Regions from separate parts of the Staphylococcus sp. mip270_02 genome, predicted to be linked through region 2. Evidence: predicted binding sites of a transcription regulator. Region 2 holds the regulator's gene; the other holds the start of a gene.
What was found. Region 2 encodes LexA, which represses DNA repair genes until DNA is damaged. Its sites were predicted from a motif close to CGAACATATGTTCG; they were not measured.
Positions count from the first base shown of each region.

Region 1 (8,562 bases), 630 kb from region 2:
CATTTCCAATCCAGGTCTCGAAATATCAGTGTTTTTAATTTGCTTATTTAGCCCTTCTTCGCCTGCAATCATCTCAAGTTCGAAGCGTTCTACTAAACTTTTTGTAGTTAACATTGGTTCACCTCTATCAATATTTCTTCGACTTTTATAGTATAGTTATTATCATATCAAAAAGAATTGATAATCCATATTAAAAAGTGTAGAAGATTAATAATTAATTAATCTCTTTAATAACATCACTGCCTAATTATAAACGATATTTTCAATTTATAGTTCATTCATCCAACAATTATGTATTTTTTAAAGTAAAACAAAAAGAAAGACTCCTTATAAGTAACATTGTGTTATTTATAGGGAGTCTATTTTTATATTGTTTAATAAAGTTCGTTAGTCTATGGTGAATCGTGATTTTTATTTAACTGTATCGCGTGCTAATACCGGCTTTAAATATCGACCTGTATAACTTTCTTCAACTTCTGTAATTGCTTCAGGCGTACCAGTAGCAACAAGTGTGCCACCACCATCGCCGCCTTCAGGTCCTAAGTCTATGATATGGTCGGCCATTTTAATCACATCTAGATTATGTTCGATAATAACTACAGTGTCACCGTTTTCTACAAGTGTATTTAACACTTTTAACAAACGACTAATATCGTCAACATGTAAACCAGTAGTAGGCTCATCCAATATATAAATTGATCGACCTGTAGATCGTTTATGCAATTCTGAAGCAAGTTTTACACGTTGCGCTTCGCCACCGGATAAAGTAGTAGCAGGCTGACCTAAAGTTACATAACCTAAACCAACATCTACTAGCGTTTTCAATTTACGATGAATTTTAGGTACGTTTTCAAAGAACGTCGTAGCTTCTTCAGCCGTCATCGCTAATATATCAGCAATATTTTTTCCTTTATAGGTCACTTCTAATGTTTCGCGGTTATATCTAGTACCACCACAAACTTCACAAGGTACATACACATCAGGTAAGAAATGCATCTCTATTTTTATAATTCCGTCACCCTTACACGCTTCACAACGGCCGCCTTTAACGTTGAAACTGAAACGACCTTTCGTATAACCTCTAACTTTCGCTTCATTGGTCTGCGCAAAGATGTCTCGTATATTATCAAAAACCCCTGTATACGTAGCTGGATTAGATCTTGGTGTTCGACCAATTGGAGATTGATCAATATCAATAATACGATCTAATTGGTCTATACCTTGAATTTCATCGTAATCACCAGGCTTTATTTTAGATTTATTAATATGTTTTGCTAATGATTTGTAAAGTACTTCATTCACTAACGTACTTTTACCAGAACCAGAAACACCTGTGACAACAGTCATTGTTGAAAGTGGGAAATCAACATCTATGTCTTTCAAATTGTTACTTCTCGCACCTTTTACGCTAATTTTGCGATCTGTAATCTGCCTACGTGACTCTGGTACTTCAATACGTTTTTGACCACTTAAATATTGGCCCGTTAATGATTTCTTATTATTCATTACCTGTTTCGGTGTACCACTTGCAACGATTTCGCCACCATGTTCACCGGCTCCTGGACCAACATCAACTAAAAAGTCTGCTGCTCGCATTGTATCGTCATCATGTTCAACAACGATTAAGGTATTACCTAAATCACGCATTTCTTTTAACGTATTAATTAATCGATCGTTATCTCGTTGATGCAAACCAATAGAAGGCTCATCTAAGACATAAAGTACTCCTGAAAGTCTTGAACCAATCTGGGTTGCAAGGCGAATACGTTGTGCCTCTCCACCAGATAATGAACCAGAGGCACGATTTAATGTTAAATATTCTAGTCCAACATTATATAAGAATTCTAATCTTGAATTGATTTCTTTTAAGATTTGGTTAGCAATTTTTCTATCTTGTTCAGATAACTCTATATGTTCATAACTATGCAACGCTTCTTTAATGGATTGTTCAACGACATCGCCAATATTTTTTCCTGCAATGTAAACAGATAGTGCTTCGCGACTTAAACGTTTACCATGACAAGTTTCACATGGCAATTCAGTCATGTATTTACTCATCATTTCTCTTACCAATTCAGATGGAGAATCATGATATCTTCTATTTATATTATTGATTACACCTTCAAACTCCATTGTACGTTTGCGTGTTTGTCCATTACGCTGTGTAAATGTAAATTCAATCTCTTTGCCATTTGAACCATATAAGATGATATCTTTTTGCCGATCTGTAAGCTTTTTAAAAGGTTTATCCATATTTATTTTAAATACTTCACAAACACGATTTAATAATGTTGGATAATAATCAGAACTAGATGATTCCCAAGCAACAATAGCGCCTTCATTTAACGTTTTATTAGCATCAGGAACCACTAAATCTAAATCAACTGTAAGTTTTTGACCTAAGCCGTCACAGGTCGGGCAAGCACCAAATGGACTGTTAAAACTAAACATGCGTGGTTCTAACTCTCCAATTGAGAAACCACAAATTGGACAAGCATGATTTTCAGAGAATTTTAATTCTTCGCCATCAATGATATCAACAATTAGGCTACCTTCAGAAAGTTGCAATGCTGTTTCGATAGAGTCTGCCAAACGTGATTCAATACCCTCTTTAACAACTAAACGGTCGATGACTACTTCGATAGTGTGGTTTTTATTTTTATCTAATGCAGGTACTTCATTTACATCAGTTATTTCACCATCTACTCTTACGCGCACATAACCTTTTTTACTAATATCATCTATTAACTTCTCTTGGGCGCCTTTTCTATGTGTAATTACTGGCGCGAGGATTTGAATCTTAGTACGTTCCTCTAACTTCATGACTTGATCAACCATTTGTTGTACTGTTTGCGACTCTATTTCAATGCCATGATTAGGGCAAAATGGTTTCCCTATACGTGCATAGAGCAATCTAATATAATCGTAAATTTCAGTTACAGTCGCAACAGTAGATCTTGGATTTTTGCTCGTTGTTTTTTGATCTATTGAAATAGCTGGAGATAAGCCTTCTATCGTGTCTACATCTGGCTTATCCATTTGACCTAAAAATTGTCTCGCATATGCACTTAATGATTCCACATATCTACGCTGTCCTTCAGCATATATTGTATCAAATGCTAAAGATGATTTACCTGAACCTGAAAGTCCAGTCATAACTATAAGTTTATCTTTAGGTATTTCTATATCAACATCTTTTAAATTATGGGCACGTGCCCCTTTTACTACAATGGATGGTTGCTTCATTTGTGTCACCCTTCTGCTTTTAATTCAAATAACATATCCCTAAGCTCTGTAGCTTTTTCGAAATCTAAATCTTTCGCCGCTTTCTTCATTTCTTTTTCTATATTTGCAATTGTCTTTTCGCGCTCTTTTTTCGTCATTTTCTTAGGAACTTCCGTTTGTTGTTGATCATTAGTTTCATCGTTATCAACAGTAGCACTAATCACATCATGTATTTTCTTATTAATAGTCATAGGGGTAATGTTATATTTTTCATTATATGCTTCTTGGATTGTACGACGTCTTTCCGTTTCGTCCAACGCATAACGCATAGAATCAGTAATCTTATCCCCATACATAATAACTTCACCACGACTATTACGTGCAGCACGTCCAATCGTTTGAACAAGTGATCTTTGTGAACGCAAGAACCCTTCTTTATCTGCATCTAATATCACTACGAGAGATACTTCTGGTATATCAATACCCTCTCTTAATAAATTAATTCCGACTATGACATCATATGTGCCCATTCTCAAGTCGCGAATAATCTCAATTCGTTCTAGTGTTTTAATTTCTGAGTGTAAATAATTTACTTTTACTCCCGCTTCTTTCAAATAAGTAGTTAAATCTTCGCTCATTTTTTTAGTTAAAGTAGTTACTAGTACTCGTTCATTTCGATCAATGCGGTCTTGAATTTCTCCAATTAAATCATCAATTTGATTTTCAGTTGGTCGAACTTCAATCTTAGGATCCAATAAACCTGTCGGTCGGATAATTTGTTGTACCATCTCATCTGTATGTTCTAATTCGAATGAACCTGGTGTAGCAGATACATAAACTAATTGTTTAGTCTTTTCTTCAAATTCTTCAAATTTTAGTGGTCTATTATCTAAAGCGCTTGGCAAACGGAAACCATGATCTACTAATACTTGTTTACGAGCACGATCACCATTATACATCCCTCTAATTTGCGGTAATGTAACATGTGATTCATCAATCATCACTAACCAATCATCACCAAAATAATCTAGAAGCGTATAAGGTGTTGAACCTGTTGGTCGTAAAGTTAGATGAACGGAATAGTTTTCTATACCTGAACAAAAGCCCATTTCTCGCATCATCTCTAAGTCATAGTTTGTACGTTGTTCTAAACGTTGTGCTTCTAGCAATTTGTTTTCTGAACGTAATTCAGTCAAACGTGCTTCTAATTCATTTTCAATTCTTTGGATTGCTAATTTCATTTTTTCTTCACGCGTTACGAAGTGTGAGGCTGGGAATATCGCAAAATGATCTCGTTCTCTTAATACTTCTCCTGTCAAGTAGTTAACTTCACGAATACGGTCTATTTCATCACCAAAGAATTCTACTCTTATGCACATTTCTTCTCTTGAGGCTGGAAAGATTTCTACTACATCACCTCTAACGCGAAACGTACCACGTCTAAAATCAATATCATTTCTTGTATATTGCACGTCAACCAATTTTTTCAGTAATTCACTTCTGTCCATTTGCATGCCAACACGAACACTTACGACTAAATCACGATATTCTTCTGGATTACCCAAGCCATATATACAGCTGACACTAGCTATGATAATAACATCATCTCTTTCAAATAATGCGCTAGTTGCTGAATGTCGTAATTGATCTATTTCATCATTAATAGAAGCATCTTTTTCTATAAAAGTATCAGTCGATGGCACATAAGCTTCTGGTTGATAATAATCATAATAGCTGACAAAATATTCCACTCTATTTTCAGGGAAAAACTCTTTAAATTCGCTATATAACTGTCCTGCTAGTGTTTTATTATGTGCGATAATCAACGTAGGTTTACCCACTTGTTTAATAACGTTACTCATTGTAAAAGTTTTACCGGTTCCTGTAGCCCCAAGTAACGTTTGATGTCTTTTTCCTTCATTGACACCATTGACAATTTTTTTAATGGCTTCTGGTTGATCGCCTTGAGGCTCAAAATCAGAATGCAGTTTAAACGGATAATGTTCCATATTATAACCCCTACTTCCTATATCATTTCTAACGCTTAGAACCTATTTTAAATCTTTTTATTAGGCTATATACATTGTTTTTTGGCGTAATATTTTTCCGAAGGTGCTTATACTCGTTACATATTTTAACAGATTAACAAACACAAAAGCAAACATTTGTTCGTTTTAATTAATCTTGTTCTATATAAATAAAAAACAAACATAGTCACTCTACCATGTTTGCATAAATTTGCATTATAACCATGTTCTTAATTATCTTAAGTCATATAATTATAAAGCGCTTATTAAATTATAGCAATTAGGTTGCTCAATACTTACTTTTCAATCGTCTTCTTTTTTGTGCAATTCTAATTGATCAATAATGAGATATCCTGCCAACATAGACACTACATCTATAAAAATAATCCATTCACTATGGAAGAATCCTTTTTGTACAGAGGCACCTATAATAACTAATGTCAGGATTGTTCCTACCCATTTACTTCTCGTTAATACACTAAATAACACAACAAATATACAAGGAAAAAAGGCCGCAAGCGCATACCAAATCATTCAATTCACCCGTTCCTATTATTTAAAATAGCCATGGTTGTTTCTCGTAATTCAGATTTTGGAATGAACTTTTCCGTCAACATTTCAGGAATAATATTTTCTATAAAATCTTGAACTGAGCTAAGGTGATCAAATTGCATTATTGTCTCTAACGACATTTCATATATTTCAAAGAATAGTTGTTCTGGGTTACGTTTTTGAATTTCTCCAAATGTTTCATATAATAAATCTATTTTATCAGCTACTGAAAGTAATTGACCTTCTAACGAATCGTCCTTACCTTCTTGTAATCTTTCTCTATAGATATCTTGATATGGTTCTGGAATCTCTTCATTTATAAAATGATCTACCATTTCCTCTTCTACTTGTGAGAATAATTTCTTTAATTCTCCGCTAGCATACTTTACAGGCGTTTTAATATCTCCTGTGAATATTTCCGCGAAATCATGGTTTAATGCCTTTTCATATAAGCTTTTCCAATCCACTTCATTCCCATGATACTCTTCAACTGTACCTAAATATTGAGCAATTTTAGTCACCTTGAATGAGTGGGCAGCGACGTTATGCTCGAAATACTTAAATTTACCTGGCAATCTAATTAATTTTTCTAAATCAGATAAGCGTTTAAAATATTGATGTACTCCCATGACATCGCCTCCTAGTTTATTTAATGAATCATTATACTTGTTTTTATAATATCACTCAACAAATAAAATGTCTTACCAATATCCTTAAAAATAATTATTTATTTGTATTATAAACATACTACTTTAATTAATATAACGAGAGAGTGGAACAGCGAAATCATATTATTCTACAATGATTTCGTCGCCCCACTCCCATGAACATAGCTTTCAGTTTAGTTAGTCATTTCTTCTACGTTAATTTTATTAAATTAATATAGTTAATTTACAATTTCACTTATTATCTTATAAAACAAGATATCAACATATTTGTTCTAAATCAAACTAAAAACTCTAGTATTAATTAGTGAATATAATTGTATTGTCCTGTGTTGTGTACTGTTCTATAAGATTTTTGCCCTACTCCTTGCCAGTTCATTTCTGACACAAGAATTGATCCATCTGAATTTTTACGTTCCACTATACCTACATGACCATAATTGCCAGCGTTACTTTGGAAAATAGCTCCAACTTCTGGCGTGTGATTTACTTGATAGCCATTTTGACGAGCTGCTGAAGCCCAATTATTCGCATTTCCCCATAAATTACCAACAGATTTTCCTAATTGTTGACGTCTATCGAAAGCGTAATATGTACACTGTCCCCATGTGTAATAGTTATTGCCATTTGAAGTTTGTTGTACTGGTCTATAGTGTTCTTTAGATTCCACATTACTATCAACATGCATTTGTTGATTGTTTTCAGCTACGTCATGTGCGTTAACATTTGGCCATGTTTGTGGTGCAATAGATGTCACATTTGTTGATGTTGTAGTACGATTTGGCGTTGATTGTTCATTAATTACTTCATTGTAATTACCATTTGAGGTATTGCTTTGCCCTTCGATTTGCTCGTTAAACATTTGTTGTATTTGATTGTTTAAATGTGCTGAACCTTTTTCAGAAACTGCGATAAGTTGACCAGGATATATCATTTCTCCTAAATTTGGGTTCAACTGATTAAGTTGTTCAACTGTCAGTTGATATGCATCTGCGATACTTTGAATTGAATCCCCAACTTTTACTTCTACAATATCATTATCTGGAAGTACTAATCTTTCTCCTGCTTGAACATACTCTCTATCATTTATTTGATTTAAATTTTGAATTTCCGTAGTTGTTGTTGCAAATGCTTGAGCTATATCTGTTAATTTAGCATTTTCCTTCACTGTATGGATTTGGTCTGCTGATGCTATACCATTTATACCAAAAAACATTGCTGCCGTTGTTATAGAAAATGTTAAGCCTTTCTTCATTACATATTTCATCCTTTGCTATCTTAATTTTAATCAAGAATAATATAGCACATAACTCTTAGACATTTGTCTTTGTTATTATACTGTAATACAACAGTCAACTTTCAATTTTAACGAACTCTTTTATATCATTTAAAATACGTCCAATCCTTTGATAAAACTAAATTTAATTAAAGATCATCATTCTGCGAATAACAGACTATGTAACATTAAAAAATGCATTTTACATTCAATGATTAATATTTTAAAATCATTTAAAATATATAACCTTGTATTTATATTCTATCCAAAGTATAGTCCACCTCTTTATTCGTTGAAATTCACCTACCCATTATTTGCATTTAGTGTAAAACTTCAAAAATAAAGGGATGCGATAGCGCTCAACATTTTAAAATTGATTACTATCTCATCCCCACATATATATCAAACTTAGCTTGCTATTTTACATCATCTATTTTAGTATCATTCATACTTATTTTTCACTATGGTCCATCTGGCTACGTAAATATGCTTCTATAAATGAATTAATATCTCCATCCATTACCGCATCGACTTTGCCAGTTTCAGCATTAGTACGATGATCTTTGACCATGGCATACGGGTGGAATACATAAGATCTAATTTGACTCCCCCATCCTATGTCTTTTTGTTCTCCTCTAATTTCTGCCATTTCCTGTTCTTGTTCTTCAATTTTTAATTGATATAACTTAGATTTCAAAGTCTTCATGGCAGCTTCTCTGTTTTTAATTTGAGAACGTTCATTTTGGTTATTTACAACGATGCCAGTTGGATGGTGAGTGATTCGAATGGCCGATTCTGTTTTATTAATATGTTGTCC
Region 1 covers NZ_CM132934.1:2,595,031-2,603,592, forward strand. The annotation lists gene hprK (HPr(Ser) kinase/phosphatase) at 1-114, opposite strand, end outside; gene uvrA (excinuclease ABC subunit UvrA) at 412-3,246, opposite strand; gene uvrB (excinuclease ABC subunit UvrB) at 3,252-5,234, opposite strand; gene ACW5YJ_RS12485 (CsbA family protein) at 5,556-5,786, opposite strand; gene ACW5YJ_RS12490 (YfbR-like 5'-deoxynucleotidase) at 5,792-6,433, opposite strand; gene ACW5YJ_RS12495 (CHAP domain-containing protein) at 6,774-7,724, opposite strand; one part of gene prfB (peptide chain release factor 2) at 8,197-8,562, opposite strand, start outside.
Region 1: a site for LexA is predicted at 5,384-5,397, ahead of uvrB (excinuclease ABC subunit UvrB). Genes of this name have one in related genera too.

Region 2 (8,562 bases):
AATTAATGTTTCATCGTTGAACGTTTCTAAATCTAGCCAATTTGTTTCTAACAAATGATATTTTTGTTCAATTTGCCCTCTAACTTCTTTAACATCTTCAGATAAGTTTTTTTGTATTTCTTCAAATCGCTGACTATTAAAGAGTGTTCTTAATATTTCTTGTTTCTCAGAACTTTTTGATAATAAAAATCTTTTAAATTCTCCTTGAGGTAAGATAAATAACTGCCTAAATTGCTCAGCGTTTACTCCCAATAATTCTTTAATAAATTGATTACCATTCGTTATTTTACTTTCTCTAAGTTCATACTTCTCAGTTTCCATTTGATATACAGCAAGTTGACCAAGTGTTTTATTCTTATTACCTTCTTTAACAAAAGCCCCTTGTCTTTTTATTTTAAAATATTGGTTTCTTAATTTGAATTCAAATTCTACTACCATAGGCATCTTACTTTCAGCAAAATGACTTCTCAAATCACTTTCTTTTCTATCTTTTGTAGAAGCTTCTCCAAATAAAGCGTAAACAATGGCATCAAAAATCATAGTTTTTCCTGAACCAGTTTTACCACTAATTAAAAATAATTGATTATTATTCACATAATTAAAATCAATTTTTTCATTTAAAAAAGGACCAAAATTATTTAATTTAAGTGTTATTGGTCTCATTTATTTAGAGCCTCCTTCTAATATTGTACGCATAACATACTCAATTTTTTCTTTTTGGTTAGTTGTTAATTTTTCATCTGTTATGCTTTGATAAAAATTATCTATAATAGCCCCGTCATCAAGCTTTTGTATTTCTATATTTTCGTGATGCATCGATGTATTAAATTCAAAGGTTTGGTTAGTTAATGCTAGAGTATTTGGATAAATTTGCTTTAAATGCATCATTGGATCATTCACATGTGACATATGCTTTAATTTAAAATGTATATAGTTTTCTTTATTTTTAACTTCTATCTTTTCTTGTATTGCATCCTCGTAATCACCTTCTATAACTTCCAGTTGTCTTAACGGCTTCAAAGGTGTAAACTTATCTTTTATATCATTTTCATTTATTGAAATTACTCTATAACCTTTAGGCTGATTCACTTCCGAAAATGAATATTGTAATATAGACCCACTATAATTTATAAAATTTGATTCAATACTAAATGGGTGATGTAAATGCCCTAATAGTACTCTATCAAATTGCTGAAACATCTTCTCTTCTACTGATTCTACCGTACCAATAGTTAATGGTCTCTCAGAATCTGAACGTATGCCACCTTGCACTGTTAAGTGACCTATGAACATATTTATTCTATGTTTATTAATCACTTCATTCATTTGATTCAAAGCATATCCAAGTGCCTGTTGATGTGTTTCAATTTCTTCATTATCGAAGTAGTATTGCATCTCATTAATTGTTGCATATGGCAGTGTATAAAAATCTACACCATCTATTGAAATAGGATTTTGCATATCTTTCAAACCCGTGCGGATATACATATTCGATTTTTCAAACCACTTAGCACCATAATTCAATCTTTCTTTACTATCGTGATTACCACTAATTAAAATTAATGGAATTTTCATTTCAAGATTCAAGGTATCAATCGTATGCTCCAATAATTGAATCGCATTTTTATTAGGATAACTCGTGTCATATAAATCTCCGGCAATGACAATTACATCAGGTCTTTCTTCTCGCATCGCTTCAATAAATTGTTCCAATATGTATGATTGATCTTCTAACAATGACTTGCCATTTAAAATTCTACCTAAATGCCAATCCGCTGTATGTACAATCTTCATTTCAACACTCCCTTTCAAGAACGTTCGTTCGTTATTTTATTATATTATACTTTAAGTATATTAAAAATGAAGCAATCTTATTTTATAAAATTTCGTAACCTATCCCTATTTAGATAGCTAGAGTCGATATGGATAAAAGTATTGCCTGAGCCAATCATTATTTAATGATTAAGGCTGAGACAATTAATTTGTCCCAGCCTCGTGTATAACTTATTGAATTAAAGTTCTTTTCACCTTTTTATATTTGTATAACATCGCTAAACGCCAAGGTACAATCATACAAAAAGCAAGTAGGAAAAACATTCCTGCAATTTCGCCAGGATCTATCTGGTTACTTATAAAAATTTTAATTATTGTACGTACTAAAAGTAATGTTATAAGAATTATAGGAAAGGCTTTTGAACGTTTCATATAAATTTCACTACCTTGTGTTTCAAACCTAGATGTCCAAATTAGAATTGTAGAAAATAAAACACCTAGAATAATACATTCTACTATTTCAAAACCTGTTAACCTAAAATATGGAACAACGTACATTAGTGCCCCTGTCGCCATAAAAAAAGGAGGTAATATAATTTTCTTTTCATTTACTGGAAAGTGTTGTGCTTTCATTCGCACAATTATAACACCTATTCCCATTAGAAATGCAAATACAATGGAAAATATTAAATACAACATGCTTACACCTACTTTAAGTTTCTACAAGATGATATTCACTTTGGTTAGTATATCATTTAAATAAATAATAATCAGTATTTGTACGTCTATTTTTATTTACTATTAACCAATAGCACATATATTATATCTTAGTATTTTTTAAATTACTAAGAAAATAATTGCAGTTCAATCGAATATCATAGATGAGCACAAATAAAAATACGATAAGATAAGCCTTTTTAAAAGCTCATCTTATCGTACTTTTATTTAAAAAGCATGTGTCTGGTTACATGTCGATAATGCATCATTTAAAGTGTATCTAAGATAATTCATATCATGAATTTGCATCGCATTATGATATTTCTTAAATGCCTCATCGGTCGGAAAGTTAATATGCATATTTGCTAGTCGATCAAGTACTTCTTTATCTTCCATGTCATAAGCATCCTTCACTTATCGATACCTCCCTTATATATATATTATAACAAACCACATTTTAGAATCAATTATTTTCTGAATATTTCAATAAATTAATACAGCTATAATATTATATAAACTTAATACCAATACTTTTAATTAAAAAATCATCAAAACATCATTTTATTATTTACTCTTCTTTATGCAAGAAAATTTAACCGATATTATTCATATTACTTATTCAAAATCAATCTAAAAATTCATATATAAGCTCACTCAATTTTAAGTAAAAGGTTATTTTCAAAACAAACGCCATGTAAATATATAAATTACAAACAGTGTAATGATATTTTTATCTATTTTCTTACGAAAACTTGTGTAATCAAAAAGTAAAAATCGAAAAAGTCATTTTAGAAACAATAAATTAGATAATCCATATATATATATATCATTAAACTGATTATTGAAACTAATATACCAACTTTGGAAATTGATTTTATTACCAACCAACGAACCTAAATGCACCGCAATATAGCAACTTATCCCTATGCGTTATAGCCTTGCCTTTTGTTATAAGTAAAAATCAAAAGCATACTCCACATAAGTCAACCACAGACAAAAATAAGGGCTAACAACTACTCAATATAAGTAGCTGTCAGCCCTTTATTTATGCGCTATTTCTTTTTCTTCATAGCGTCTTCCTGATTTTTATTCATCATTGTCATCATTTGATTAATTTTCTTTTGAGATGGTTTTTGACCCATTTGCATCATCATCATACGTAGCATTTCTTCATTAATTGGTGGGTTCTTTTTAAGATAATCCATCATATATTTTCTTGCAAGGAAAAATCCACCGACTAATCCTAGAATTAGTGCTAACACGATTAATAATATTGCTAACCAAGTTGCCATTGTTTCACCCACTTTCCTATCCTAATGAATTTTACTAAAATTAGTGCCCCTTTTCAAGAGCAACTCAATTAATATAGCGTTTCGACTTATGTATTATACCAATTAAAAATTAACTTTGTAAATATAAGTATATTTTTATTTCTAAAAATAAAAAATTGGTATGAGAACCTAGGCTCTCATACCAACAAATTAAGCTTAGTTACATAAATTAAAATGTTTGAATTTGATTCAATACATTTTCTTTTGTGAAGCCATATTTTTCAACAACTAAGTCTCCAGGCGCACTAGCACCGAAACCATCGATACCGATAACTTTACCTTCAGTGCCTACATATTTATGCCAACCAAGTGGCGAAGCCATTTCAATTGCTACACGTTTAGTAATTGATGATGGAATTACTGATTCTTTATATTCATCAGTTTGCTGATCGAACGCATTCCAGTTTGGCATAGAAACAACACGTACACCTTTACCTTGTGCCTCTAAATCTTTAGCCGCTTCAATTGCTAAGTTAACTTCAGAACCAGTAGCTAATAATAAGAATTCTGGCTCTTTGTCTGATTCAAATACTACATACGCACCTTTACGTACGCCTTCTTCTACAGTTTCTTTTGGTAAATCCATAGTAGTAAGATTTTGACGAGTTAAAACAAGTGATGTTGGTGTATTTTCAGATTCTAATGCTACTTCCCAAGCTACACGAGTTTCGTTACCATCCGCTGGACGAATAACATTCATGTTTGGGATGGCACGTAAACCAGCTAATTGTTCAATCGGTTCATGTGTAGGACCGTCTTCACCAACTGCAATTGAATCATGTGTGAAGATAAACGTTGAATTTAATCCCATGATTGCTGAAAGACGTAATGCTGGTTTTAGGTAGTCACTGAACACGAAGAAAGTTGCACCATAAGGGTGTAAACCGCCATGTGCAGCCATACCATTTACTGCAGCGCCCATTGCAAATTCACGAACACCAAACCAAATATTTTTACCTTCTGGTGTATCTTTATCAAAATCTGTTGCATCTTTGACATTAGATTTATTTGAACCAGCTAAGTCAGCTGAACCACCAAAGAATGAAGGTACAGTTTTACTTAAAGTTTGAATTACTTCACCAGAGTCAGCACGTGAAGCACCACTATGTCCAGCTTCAAAGTGTGGTAACTCATCTCTATAGTTTTCTGGTAATTTACCACTGATAGCCAATTTAAATTCTTTAGCTAATTCAGGGTATTTATTACTATATTCTTCAACAAGTTTATTCCATACTTCTTCTTTTTCGTTAGCGCGTTTCAACATACTTTGTTGGAAAATTTCATAAACTTCTTCTGGAACATTGAAACGTTTTTCAGGATCTAAACCATAGTTTTCAAGCGCTAATTTTCTTTCGTCTTCACCAAGAGGCGCACCGTGAACACCATGTGAAGCTTGTTTATTAGGCGCACCATAACCAATAATTGTTTTAATTTCAATAATTGTTGGTACATTTTGAGATTTAGCTTCTTCAATCGCTTTATCAATTGCGTCTAAATCATTACCTTCTTCAACTAAAATGTGTTTCCAACCATAGGCTTCAAAACGACCCTTAACATCTTCAGAAAAAGCTTTATTTAAATCTCCATCTAATGAGATATCATTTGAATCATATAAAACAATCAATTTGTCTAATTGGTTATGTCCTGCTAATGAAGCTGCTTCGTGAGAAATACCTTCCATTAAGTCACCATCTGAAGCAAGAACATATGTGTAATGGTCAACAACTTTAGCATCTTCTTTATTAAATTTACCTGCTAAATGCTTCTCAGCCATAGCCATACCAACAGACATAGCAAAACCTTGTCCAAGTGGACCAGTTGTAACTTCTACACCATCAGTGTGTTTGAACTCAGGATGTCCTGGTGTTTTAGAACCCCATTGTCTAAATTCTTTTAATTCTTCTAATTCTAAACTACCTGAAACATGTAATAAGCTATATAATAGCGCAGAACCATGTCCAGCTGATAATACAAAACGATCTCTGTCAAAGAAATCTTTTGATTGGGGATTAAAATTCAAGTGACGTGTCCATAATGTGTATGCCATAGGAGCAGCGCCCATTGGTAATCCAGGGTGTCCTGAATTTGCTTGTTCAACTGCATCGATACTTAGCGCTCTAATCGTATCTACCGCTAATTGATCTTTTTCTTTATTCATCTAAATGACTTCCTTTCTTCTAGCAAGTTTCTATATTATTATACCTTATTTGGTATCTATTTAACAAAAAATTGATTTAGTTTTTATCTTCTTTATTTTTAGAATCTAATATATTTTTCACTTTATCAGGCGTTACATCGTTTCCTTCAGGATCTATGACTCTTGTACTTTCAATTTGCTGCTTAAATTTTTCTCTAAATGAATCTAAGTAAGCTTTTCTCAATTTAGATTGTTCTTTAGCTTCTTTTTCAGTCAAGCCTTTTTCTTTTTTCTTTTTTGCTAATTCATTTATACGTTGTAAATCTACACCGTCTTTATCAGCCATAATAAACCTCCGATATTATTGATATAGAAAAATATAACAAAAAAATGAACGAAACTAAATTGTTTCGCTCACAAAAACACCATTATATTAACATTTACATTCACTAAAGTTCACGCCACTAAAAAACTATTAGTGAACAGCTGCCATCACTTGCTGTGAAGTTTGTTCGCTTTGTAGTTTAGTTTCATTATTACTCTGTTCGCCATTTACTGATTGACTTGTCATTTGATGGTCAGTCATTTCGTACGTCTGTTCTGAATTCGCACTATTGTGTGCACTTAATATAAACAAGGCGCAAAGTACCATTGTCACCGTTAACACTATAATATAAGACTTTATTTGCGATTTATAGTTCTTCATTATTTATAACCACTCCTAGAACATTTGTTTGTATAGTTACTTTATCAGAACATCTGTTCTATGTCAACAACCAAACGAACAAACGTTTGTAAAAATGCTATAATCATGCTATAATTAAGTCAAATTAAATTAGGGAGTGCCTATTATGAGAGAGTTAACTAAACGACAAAATGAAATTTTTGAATATATCAAGCAAACCGTCCAATCCAAAGGGTATCCGCCAAGTGTTAGAGAAATTGGAGAAGCTGTTGGATTAGCCTCTAGTTCAACAGTCCATGGCCATTTATCTAGATTAGAGGAAAAAGGTTATATTAGAAGAGATCCAACTAAACCTCGTGCCATTGAAATTGTGTCAGAGCAATTAGGTGAATCAATTAATATGGAAGAAACAATCCACGTTCCTGTTATAGGGAAAGTAACTGCGGGCGTACCTATTTCTGCGGTTGAAAATGTTGAAGAATACTTCCCATTACCAGAACATTTCACTTCAACACATAATAGCGATATATTCATCTTAAATGTTGTTGGTGACAGTATGGTTGAAGCTGGTATTCTTGATGGAGATAAAGTTATCGTTAGAAGTCAAACTATTGCAGAGAACGGAGATATCATCGTTGCGATGACAGAAGAGAATGAAGCGACTGTTAAGCGTTTCTATAAAGAAAAAACTCGTTATCGTTTGCAACCGGAAAATAGTACAATGGGACCAATTTATCTTGATAATGTAACTGTATTAGGAAAAGTGGTTGGATTATTTAGAGAAATGTAATTGATATTTCGACTAATGCTAACACTCTCAAAAAAAGAGGATGCGCTCATCGCGCACCCTCTCTTTTTTCATCTTTTTTCTCTAAAACATCTTTTACTTTTTCAAGTATATCTTCTGTTTTATCTTTTTTGTTTGTTGTCATAACTTTTCATCCTCACATGATAACAGATACCCTCAAACAACAAACCTTAAACATTATCCAGTATAATTTTCTGTCCAATAAGGCTGACGATTTTTATTAAAGTCAACACCTACACCAAGCGTATTAAATTCTTTCTTAAGAATATTCTTTCTGTGTCCTAATGAATTCATTAAGCCCTGGTGAGCATAAATACTACTTGTTTGACCATATGCCAAATTTTCACCTGCTGCATTAAAATTGTGTCCGTCAGCTTCCATACGATCAAATGGAGTATCGCCTGATAAATTATTATGATCAAAATAATTATGTTCAGCCATATCTTTACTGTGTTTTCTAGCCGTCTCAGAAATACCAGTAGAATATTTAAGTGGCTCTAACTCATGCTGTACTCGTTCTGAATTAACTAAATCAAAGTTTTGCAATTCAAAGCTTTGTGCTAATCCCTCAGATGGTGCGCCATATTGTTGTTGTAATCGGTTTTCCATTTTTTCACTAACTTGTAATAGTGCTGTTAAGTTATTGCTCTCATGTTTATCATAAAAAGCTGTTGTGTATATTTTGTCTTTATGAAAATTATCAAATTCATCATCTTGAACATCAAATTTCACATGCCCTTTTTGCTTATCAGTAATAGGTTTACCTAAACGGTCCCTTACCTTGTCTTTAGGTGTGCCATATTTAATTTTTGATTTTGATGATATAACGTTTTGGTTACTATATAGCGCATTTACTTTATCATCTATATAACTAACCATCACAAACCCTCTATAACCATCCGAATAATACGTGTGCCAATTTGTACCATATTCATTTGATGAGACACGTTGGGAACGCCCTAGCTTTTCTTCTACAGCGTCTTTAGTCATATTCATTTGAATATTGTTAACTGCAAATTCTTGTTTACTTGGTACTTTCAACGCATCTTCATTAGTTGTTTTTGATGAAGACCAATCAGCAACTTTATCCTTTAATTGCTGTTGTACTGTA
Region 2 covers NZ_CM132934.1:1,960,627-1,969,188, forward strand. The annotation lists gene sbcC (exonuclease subunit SbcC) at 1-663, opposite strand, end outside; gene sbcD (exonuclease subunit SbcD) at 664-1,794, opposite strand; gene ACW5YJ_RS09245 (CcdC family protein) at 2,005-2,472, opposite strand; gene ACW5YJ_RS09250 (hypothetical protein) at 2,719-2,904, opposite strand; gene ACW5YJ_RS09255 (YneF family protein) at 3,543-3,782, opposite strand; gene tkt (transketolase) at 3,991-5,979, opposite strand; gene ACW5YJ_RS09265 (DUF896 domain-containing protein) at 6,056-6,304, opposite strand; gene sosA (DNA damage-induced cell division inhibitor SosA) at 6,434-6,664, opposite strand; gene lexA (transcriptional repressor LexA) at 6,810-7,433, shown strand; gene ACW5YJ_RS09280 (CAP domain-containing protein) at 7,629-8,562, opposite strand, start outside.